One region of the Streptomyces sp. NPDC007189 genome, then DNA from elsewhere that is predicted to be linked to it. Evidence: riboswitches for the same ligand, from Rfam matches in the RefSeq annotation. Region 1 holds a riboswitch; the other holds the start of a gene.
What was found. A riboswitch is a leader RNA that binds a small molecule or an ion and turns the genes downstream of it on or off. The one in region 1 is predicted to bind S-adenosylmethionine.
Positions count from the first base shown of each region.

Region 1 (4,522 bases):
CCTCGGGCAGCGGACGGTCAAGCACCTCAGCGGTGCCGTCGCCCGGCCCCCCGCCTGTGGTCTCCGCCATCCGTCACACCCCACTACTTCCCTGCCCGGGGCCGCTCCTCAGGAGCCGGCACCCGGCCTGTCCACGAGTTCCACCTGGTCCACCGCGTTGCACCAGCGGCAGCGCACCGACTCGATGGTCTCACTGACGACCTCGCGCTCCTCCACGGTCGGCTCCCCCGCCAGATCGAGGTGGACGTACTCGACGACCTTCGAGGAACGCGTCACGTCGAACCGGGTGAGGTTGCCGCACAGGGTGCAGCGCCATCGGGTCGTCGCGGTCGGCAGGGGAACCGTCATCGTCGCTGTCCGCTTCCTTCTCGTCATCGCTCGTGCTGGCCGCACGCGCCGCCGGCCGACGCGTGTGGCCGTAACCCTACGGCCTGGCGGCGACTCGCCGCTGATCCGTCCACGGCGGCGAGGCGGTCTGTCAGCGTGCGTCCCGTTACGTCATGCTCTGTATTCATGATCAGCCAGTGGAGTACGGCGGCCGGCAGGGTTCTCCGAGCGGTCCGGAGCACCTCGGCGCCCATGACGTACGGCCTCATCGCCCTGTGCTGTCTGCTCTTCGTCCTGGGCCCGGCCTCCGGGCTCACCCCCGGATACGGCTCCGGGGAGGCCCTGCTCGGCGCGCAGCGGGCGTACTTCGCGCGCTGGGGCGTGGTGCCGGCCGAGCTGTTCGCCAGGCCGGTGCGCGACGCCCTGACCCCGGCCACGGCCCTGTTCGTGCACGGAAACTGGGTGCATCTGCTCGGCAACATGCTCTTCCTCTTCGTCTTCGGCACGATGACCGAGGAACGGATGGGCCGGGTCGAGTTCACCCTGTTCTACGTCGGCTGCGGCTACCTGGCCCTGCTGGGCTACGCGGCCGCCAACGCCGCCTCCGGGCAGTCGCTGGTCGGCGCCTCCGGGGCGATCTCGGCGGTCCTCGGAGCGTTCCTCTACCTGTTCCCCCGCGCGCGTGTGACCAGTCTCCTGCCGTTCCTGTTCTTCCTGCCGCTCCGCTTCCCCGCGTGGGTCGTGCTGCCGTTCTGGGCGGCGCTGCAGTGGGCGGCGGCGGGGCGCGCGTCCGACGGCCCCGGGGTGGCCTATCTGGCGCACGTGGTCGGCTTCGGCCTCGGCTTCGGCTACGCGTGGGTGCGCTACGGCCGTGGGACTAGAGTGAAAGCCGCCCCTGCTCAGGCCCTCGAGGGAGAGAACCAGCCGTGATCACCGCGATCGTTCTGATCAAGACCAGTGTCGACCGGATCCCCGAGATCGCGGAGGAGATCGCCGCTCTGGAGAGCGTCAGCGAGGTCTTCTCGGTCACCGGCACCTACGACCTGATCGCCATGGTCCGGGTGCGCCGGCACGACGACCTGGCCGACGTCATCCCCGGCCGGATCAGCAAGATCCCCGGCGTCGAGGCCACGGACACGCACGTCGCGTTCCGGACGTACTCCCAGCACGACCTCGAGGCGGCGTTCGCGATCGGCCTGGACAACTGATCGTTTCGACCAGCTGCCCAGGCGGGTGCGGGGCGCGCTGATCAGACCGCCGGGACGCAGCGGCCGTCCTCCGTGCGGTACGTCCACTTCGCACCCTCGGTCACGAGTTCCTTCACGGCGGTGACGAAGCGGTCCACGTGCTCGTCGGGCGTGCCGGCGCCGAAGCTGACGCGGATGGCGTTGAGGGACTTCTCGCCCGGCGCGGCCTCGGGGGCGCCGCACTCGCCCTGGGCCTGCGGGTCGCTGCCGAGGAGGGTGCGGACCAGGGGGTGGGCGCAGAAGAGGCCGTCGCGCACGCCGATGCCGTACTCGGCGGAGAGCGCGGCGGCGAAGTGGGAGCTGTTCCAGCCCTCGACGACGAAGGAGATGACGCCGACGCGCGGGGCGTCGTCGCCGAACAGGGACAGGATCCGCACCTGCGGGACCTCGGCGAGACCCTCGCGGACCCTGGCGATCAGGTGCTGCTCGCGGGCGACCAGGTTCTCCCAGCCGGCCTCGGTGAGGGCCTTGCAGGCCGACGCGATGGAGTAGGCGCCGATGACATTCGGGGAGCCCGCCTCGTGCCGGGCGGCGCTGTCGTGCCACTCCACGTCCACGCCGCCGTCCTGACGCCGGGTCACCTTGCGGCTGGCGCCGCCGCCGGCGAGGTAGGGCTCGGCCGCGCGCAGCCAGTCGGCGCGGCCGGCCAGGACGCCGGAGCCGAAGGGGGCGTACAGCTTGTGCCCGGAGAAGGCGACCCAGTCGACGTCCAGGTCGCGGACGTTCACCGGGTGGTGCGGGGCCAGCTGGGCGGCGTCGAGGACGATCCGGGCGCCGTGCGCGTGGGCGGCGGCGGCCAGTTCGCGCACCGGCCACAGCTCGCCGGTGACGTTGGAGGCGCCGGTGACGCAGACCAGGGCCGGGCCGTAGGGGTCGCGGTCGGCGAGGGCCCGCTCCAGGGTCGTGACGGCCTGCTGGGGGGTGCGCGGGGCGTCGAGGTAGGTCACCCGCGCGTCCTGCCAGGGCAGCAGGGAGGCGTGGTGCTCGGTCTCGAAGACGAAGACCTGGCATCCGGCGGGCAGCGCACGGGCCAGCAGGTTCAGCGAGTCGGTGGTGGAACGGGTGAAGACCACCTGGTCGTCGGCGCGGCAGCCGAGGAACTCGGCGACGGTCCTGCGGGCGTTCTCGAACAGGTCGGTGGACAGCTGGGAGAGGTAGCCGGCGCCGCGGTGGACGCTGCCGTAGTACGGCGCGTAGGCGGCCACGTCGTCCCAGACGCGCTGCAGGGCGGGGGCGCTGGCCGCGTAGTCGAGGGCCGCGTAGGTGACCTCGCCGCCGGTGACGAGCGGGACGGTGACATCCCTGCCCAGAACGGGCAGCGGGGCACAAACGGACTGGTCGGCGGCAGCGGTGAAGACGGACATGGGTGAACTCCCGTGAGACATACGCCTCGAGGGCGCAGGAAGATGAGAAGAGGGGTGTGCGGAGGCGGGGCTCGGCGGCCCTATCGCATTCGCTGGCTCACGGAAGGCTCCCTCGATGACCAGGACCCCTGGTCCCGCGCTCAGCAGCGCGCGAGGGGTCCGCGCTTGCCGTAGACCTCGCTGCCTACGGCCTGGTCCTCACCCGGGGCACCCCGCCACGGACGGAGGGTTGCCGGACAGCCGGCCGGGGCCTGATGGCTGTCACTCATGACCTGGTACGGGAACTTAAGGGAAAAGATCGCCGCCCCGCAACCCGTGTCCGGATCGCGGGACGACGACCTCCGGTGACCGCTAGGCGTTGCTGGCCGCCACCCAGCGCTCCAGCGTGCGCTTCGCCGCACCCGAGTCGATGGACTCGGCGGCCCGGGCCATGCCGGCCCGCAGCTGGTCGGCGAGCGGGGCGTCCGTCGGGTGCAGGGCCGCGAGGGCCGCCGCCGAGTTCAGCAGCACCGCGTCCCGCACCGGGCCCTTCTCGCCGTCCAGCAGGCGCCGCGCCACCTCCGCGTTGTACGAGGCGTCCGCGCCGCGCAGGGCCTCCACGGGGACGAGGTCGAGTCCGACGTCCCTGGGGTCAAAGGACTCCTCGGCGACCTTGCCGTCCCGGACCACCCAGACCCGCGAGGTGGCGGTCGTGGTCAGCTCGTCCAGGCCGTCGTCGCCGCGGAACACCAGGGCGGAGTTGCCGCGCTCGGCGAGGACCCCGGCCACGATGGGCGCCATCCGGGGATCGGCGACGCCGACGGCCTGGGACCGGACCTGCGCGGGGTTGGTCAGCGGGCCGAGGACGTTGAAGGTGGTGCGGATGCCCAACTGGCCGCGCGCCGGGGCGACATGACGCAGGGACGGGTGGAACCTCACCGCGAAGCAGATGGTGATGCCGGCTTCTTCGGCCACCTCGGCGACCCGCTGCGGGGTCAGGTTCAGATTGATCCCGAGCTTCTCCAGCACGTCGGAGGACCCGGAGGCGGAGGACGCGGCGCGGTTGCCGTGCTTGACGACCTTGGCGCCCGTGCCCGCCACGACGATCGACGACATCGTGGAGATGTTCACCGTCTTGGCGCCGTCGCCGCCGGTGCCGACGATGTCGACGGCCGGCCCCGGCACCTCGATCACATTGGCGTGCGCGTACATCGTGCGGACGAGCCCGGTGATCTCCTCCACCGTCTCGCCCTTGGCCCGCAGGGCCACCATGAACCCGGCGATCTGCGCGTCGGTCGCCTCGCCGCGCATGATCAGGTCCATCGCCCACGCCGTGTCGTCGGCGGACAGGTCCTGGCCGTCCAGCAGGCCGTTCAGCAGGGCGGGCCAGGAACGGCCCGCCGCGGTGTCGCCTCCAGCGGGGGTCACAGCGCTCATCAGCCGCTCCTGGGTGTCGTACACGAAATCAGTGGTGGATTCCCACCCTATCCACCCCAGGACACGGCGAAGGGCCCCGTCCGTAAGCCGGACGGGGCCCTTCTGCGTGGCGTGGCGACGCGGGGATCAGTGGTGGCCGTGGCCGCTCGTGATCTCCTTGTACTCCTC
Region 1 covers NZ_JBEYEY010000006.1:424,462-428,983, forward strand. Annotated here, with positions in the region: gene AB0950_RS16105 (NYN domain-containing protein) at 1-70, opposite strand, end outside; gene AB0950_RS16110 (hypothetical protein) at 109-348, opposite strand; gene AB0950_RS16115 (rhomboid family intramembrane serine protease) at 514-1,257, shown strand; gene AB0950_RS16120 (Lrp/AsnC ligand binding domain-containing protein) at 1,254-1,535, shown strand; gene AB0950_RS16125 (aminotransferase class V-fold PLP-dependent enzyme) at 1,577-2,938, opposite strand; SAM riboswitch class IV at 3,095-3,211, opposite strand; gene trpD (anthranilate phosphoribosyltransferase) at 3,290-4,354, opposite strand; gene AB0950_RS16135 (cytochrome bc complex cytochrome b subunit) at 4,481-4,522, opposite strand, start outside.

Region 2 (4,522 bases), on a different contig from region 1:
CCGAGGAGCACGGCGAGCAGCAGCGCCGCACCGGTCAGCTCAAGTGTCTGCGGCAGGGCGTCGGCCAGCGTCGAGGACACCGGCCGGCCGGTGGACACCGAGTCGCCGAAGTCCCCGCGGACCGCACGGCCCAGATACTCGGCGTACTGCACCAGCACCGGCTTGTCGAAGCCGTACTCGTGCCGCAGGGCCGCGAGCTGCGCCGGATCGACCTGCCCCGAGTCCATGCCGGCGCCGGCCATGGCGGTGACCGGGTCACCGGGCAGGCAGTCCAGCACCAGGAACGACACCGTGTACGCCGCCCACAGCACGCCGACCGCCTGCGCGAGCCGTTTGATCACATAGCGGCGCATGCGTCAGCCGATCCAGGTGTCGTGGAGCTGGACACGGCTGGAGGCGTCGAAGTCGAGGTGGTGCACCTTCTTCGACACACCCAGCTGGGTCTGCAGCTCGACCACCGGCGCGTAGTAGGCGTTGCGCACGATCAACCGCTGTGCCTGGGCCACCAGTTGCCTGCGCTTGGCCGCGTCGAGGCTCGCGGCCTGCTCGGTCAGCGCCGTGTCGAGGGCGCTTGCGGGCAGGCGGTAGAAGTTGGCCAGCTTGGTGGAGAAGGAGCTGCGCAGGATGTCCGGGTCGGCGCGGGTCACGTTCCCCCACACCGCGTCGAAGTCACCCGACTGGAGCGTCGCGGAGAACTGCGTGACCTGGAGCTGCTTGAGGACCACGTCGACGCCGACGGCCTTGAGCTGCTGCTGGACCAGCTCCAGCGCGGGCTGGTTGGTGGCCGCGTTGGGGAACCAGGTGACGGTCAGGCGCAGCTTCTTGCCGCCCTTGGTGCGGATGCCGTCACTGCCCGTCTTCCAGCCGGCCGAATCGAGCAGGGACTTGGCCTTGGCCGGGACGAAGGCCAGGTCGGAGGCGAGGTCGGTGTAGTCCGGCGTGGTGTGCGCGAGGACGCTGGTCGCGGCCCGGGTACCGGTCGGGAACACGGTGCCGGCGATCTGCTGCCGGTCGACGGCGAACCGGATCGCCTGGCGCACGCTGGCGTCCTTCAGGAGCGGCCGGGCGTTGTTGAAGCCCAGACCGAACACCACGCCGGGGTTGGCCCGTCGCTGGAGGGTGACCAGACCGCCCCCGAGCGCGGCCTCGTTGGCCCTGCCCACGTTGCTGATCGCGTCCACCTGGCCGGACTGCAGACCGCCGGTGCGCACGCCCGCCTCCGGTACGACCTTGAACACCAGCCTGTCCAGATAGGCCTCGCCCTTCTTGGACCACAGCGCCGAACCCCAGTCGTACCCGGTCCGCTTGGCCAGGGTGATCGACTGGTTCTGCACATACTGCTTCAGCACGAAGGGCCCTGACCCGATGACCCCGCCGCTGCACTTCTGCTGCGGGGTCTTCTTCACGCTCGCCGACGCCTCGATGCCCAGCGAGTGGGTCGAAGTGGCCTGGAGAAACTGGGCGTTGGGCTCCTTGAAGGTCACCTTGACGGTGAGCGGGTCGAGCACGGTGGTGCTCTTGACACCACTGAGATAGCCCTCGGCGAGGGTCCCCAGGGCGCCGAGCCGCGGCACGGCGTCGAAGTTGTCCTTGACCACCTGAGCGGTCAGCTTCGACCCGTCGCTGAAGGTGACACCGGACCTCAGATGGAAGGTGAACGCCGTCGCGTCGGAGCTGACGTCCCAGCTCTTCGCCAGCCACGGCACGATCTTTCCGGTCCTGGGGTCCTGGTCGGTCAGGGAGTCCACGATCTGGCGCGCCGAGTAGATGGTCTCGTTGCTTCCGGCCTGCTGGGGATCCACGCAGCCGGCGTCCGAGCTCACCGCGAAGGTGAGGGTGCCGCCGGACTTCGCCCGGCCGGCGCCGGGAGCGGAACCACCGCCGCCCGATCCGCAGGCGGTCAACAGGACGCTCGTGGTCACCAGGGCGGTCAGTGCCGCCCAACGGGAGGACCTGACATGGGGAAGTGCTGTCACGGAGGGTTTCTCCTACTCGTGTCACCAGCCGCGGGGTGCCGTACGAGACACGCCGCGCAGGGGTGTGCGGCCCCGGCCGGCGCGACGCCGGCGGCGGGGACGCTGTGCAGACAGGGATCAGGTGGAGACGGGCATCAGGTGGAGACAGGGATCAGGCGCAGAAAGGTGCGGCGACGAACGGCGCCGGACTGCGACCAGCGGCGGGACGGCCCCTCAGGCCTGACAGAGACAGCTGGTCGAGCGCTTCAGATCGATGTGACGGCGACGCGAGAGCCGGGAGAACACCGTGGCGTCGGCCGGACGGGCAGTGAGGTCACCACCGTGCCGCATACCAGTCCTCCCACGGGTCCGGCCCCGGTCATGGGGCCACGCGCTTGCGGAGATCGCCGGTGATCCCGCCGGGCTTTCACCTGGAGCACCCCACCGCGCGGGAGGGTTGCCGGTCAGCCAGCCAGGGCTTGACGCTGACACTCAATGCCATGCGTGATCGTACGGAGCGCTCTCGTCGTACGTCAATGCCGGAGCCGGGAGCCTGCGGGAGGCTTGGCCGCAACTAGCCGAGTTTCCGCAGCACTTCGGCGATGTTGGCTCGGTAGGTGTGCAGTGCCCGAAGTCCGGCGGTGTAGCGGTCGCGATGGCGGGCGATGTCCGCTGCCTGCTTCCGGGCCTGTACGGCGTGCCAGATCTCGGCCGTGTGGTGGCGGCGCTTGCAGGTGACGTCCGCGACGGCGGTGGCCCGCTCCCGCTGCGTGTGCCGGGTGTTGCCGCTGTTGTCGCGCTGCCAGGCGTGGTCCGTGTACGCGGCGCCGGGGTCCGGGTAGCGGGCGAATCCCTGCGCCGCCACACAGCGGGACCACTGGTCCCAGGCCGCGCGCAGGCGCGGGTCACGCTTGACCGCCTTGTCGACCTCGATGGCCCGCCTGCCCGCGTAGAGCCAGTCCCGCTTGACGTCTATGCCGTGCGTCAACCGCCGCTCCGCCTCGGCGTTGCAGGCGGGCCAGTCCGCGTACTCGGCATCGGTCATGCGGCGGCCGGTCGGCCGGGGGACCGGATGCTGTGCGGGGTCCCAGCCGTAGCCCCAGCGGCGGGCGGCGTCCAGATCGAGGACGCCGTAATCCGTGCCGACCGCGACGGCGACGAAGGGGTCCGTGGGGTAACGGGGGTCGAGCGGGAAGTCCGGGTGGCCGCGGTCCGCCATGCACTGCCGGACCAGCAGGGCCGATGCCCGCTGGGACCGCTGGTAGTCCTGCGACGTGTACGCGTAGCGGTCGGCCGGCAGGGGGCCGAGGTCCGAGGCCGTGCGTACGAGCCCCGGACGTTCCGGGCCGGAGGCGCAGAACGCCACCACCACTGTCACCGCCGCCGCGGCACCCAGCCGCCACCCCCGTCGCGCCATGGCCAGGGATGTTAGCGGGTGGCGCGCACGCGGTCGGCGGCGGCCCGCACAGACGTGATGTCACCGCCGCGTCCGACCGGCCCCCCGCGCGCCGGGGACGCGAAGGGGGAGGCCGGGCGAGGCCTTCGTCATCGCCGACGGACCCACGCGCGCACGGACGGCCAGGCATGCACGGCGACTGCGGGAGGAGGACCGCTCAGTCCCGGCTGATCGGGTGCAGCAGGGGCCGTCCGGTGGCGAAGCGGTGGACCTGCTCGACGATCAGGCGCTCGGCGCGCGGGCGGAACGCGGCGGAGCCGCCCCCGACATGCGGGGTCACGAGAACTCCGGGCGTGTGGCGCAGGGGGTGGCCGGCGGGCAGCGGTTCGGGGTCGACGACGTCGAGGGCGGCCCGGAGCCGCTTGCGGGCGGTCTCGGCGAGCAGGGCTTCGGTGTCCAGCGTGCGGCCCCGCCCGATGTTGACCACCAGGGCACCGTCGGGCAGTGCCGCGAGTTCCTCGGCGCCGAAGAGACCCACGGTGCCGGGATTTTCCGGCAGGACGAGTACGACGATGTCGGTCCGGGGGAGCAGGCCGGGCAGGTCGGCGACGGCGTGGACGCCCTCGTCGGGCCGTGGCCGCCGGGCGACGCGGGTGACGTGGGCCTCGCAGGCGAGCAGGCGCCGTTCCAGGGCCGCGCCGATGGAGCCGTAGCCCACGATCGTCACGCGCGCATCGGCGAGGGAGCGCGTGAAGTGCGGCTCCCAGCGGTCGGCGTGCTGGTCGGCGACCCACTGCGGCAGGTCGCGCTGCGCGGCCAGGATCAGGGCCAGGGCGTGTTCGGCGGCGGAGGCGTCGTGCAGCCCCCGTCCGTTGTGCAGGCCGACCCCGGCGGGCAGATGGGGCAGGAGCTTCTCGACGCCCGCGCTGAGCGACTGCACCGCGCGCAGCCGCGGGAGCCGGGGCAGGAGGCGTATCGCGTCGGGCACGGCGTACGGCATGACCCACAGGCCGATCCCGTCGAGCACGTCCTGGCCCGGCTCGCTGTGCGGCGTCACGCCGTCCCAGACGTGCACCTCCACACCGGGCGGCCAGGGTCCGTACCGGCGGTCCAGATCGGGCCAGGGAAGCAGCACACCGGTGGCGGTCTGGTGAACGGCTCTGGTCATCGG
Region 2 covers NZ_JBEYEY010000016.1:182,556-187,077, forward strand. Annotated here, with positions in the region: gene AB0950_RS29725 (ABC transporter permease) at 1-353, opposite strand, end outside; gene AB0950_RS29730 (ABC transporter substrate-binding protein) at 357-1,976, opposite strand; gene AB0950_RS29735 (putative leader peptide) at 2,190-2,306, opposite strand; SAM riboswitch class IV at 2,342-2,455, opposite strand; gene AB0950_RS29740 (hypothetical protein) at 2,530-3,372, opposite strand; gene AB0950_RS29745 (2-hydroxyacid dehydrogenase) at 3,569-4,519, opposite strand.
Region 2: another riboswitch for S-adenosylmethionine. It lies ahead of AB0950_RS29735 (putative leader peptide); the one in region 1 lies ahead of AB0950_RS16125 (aminotransferase class V-fold PLP-dependent enzyme).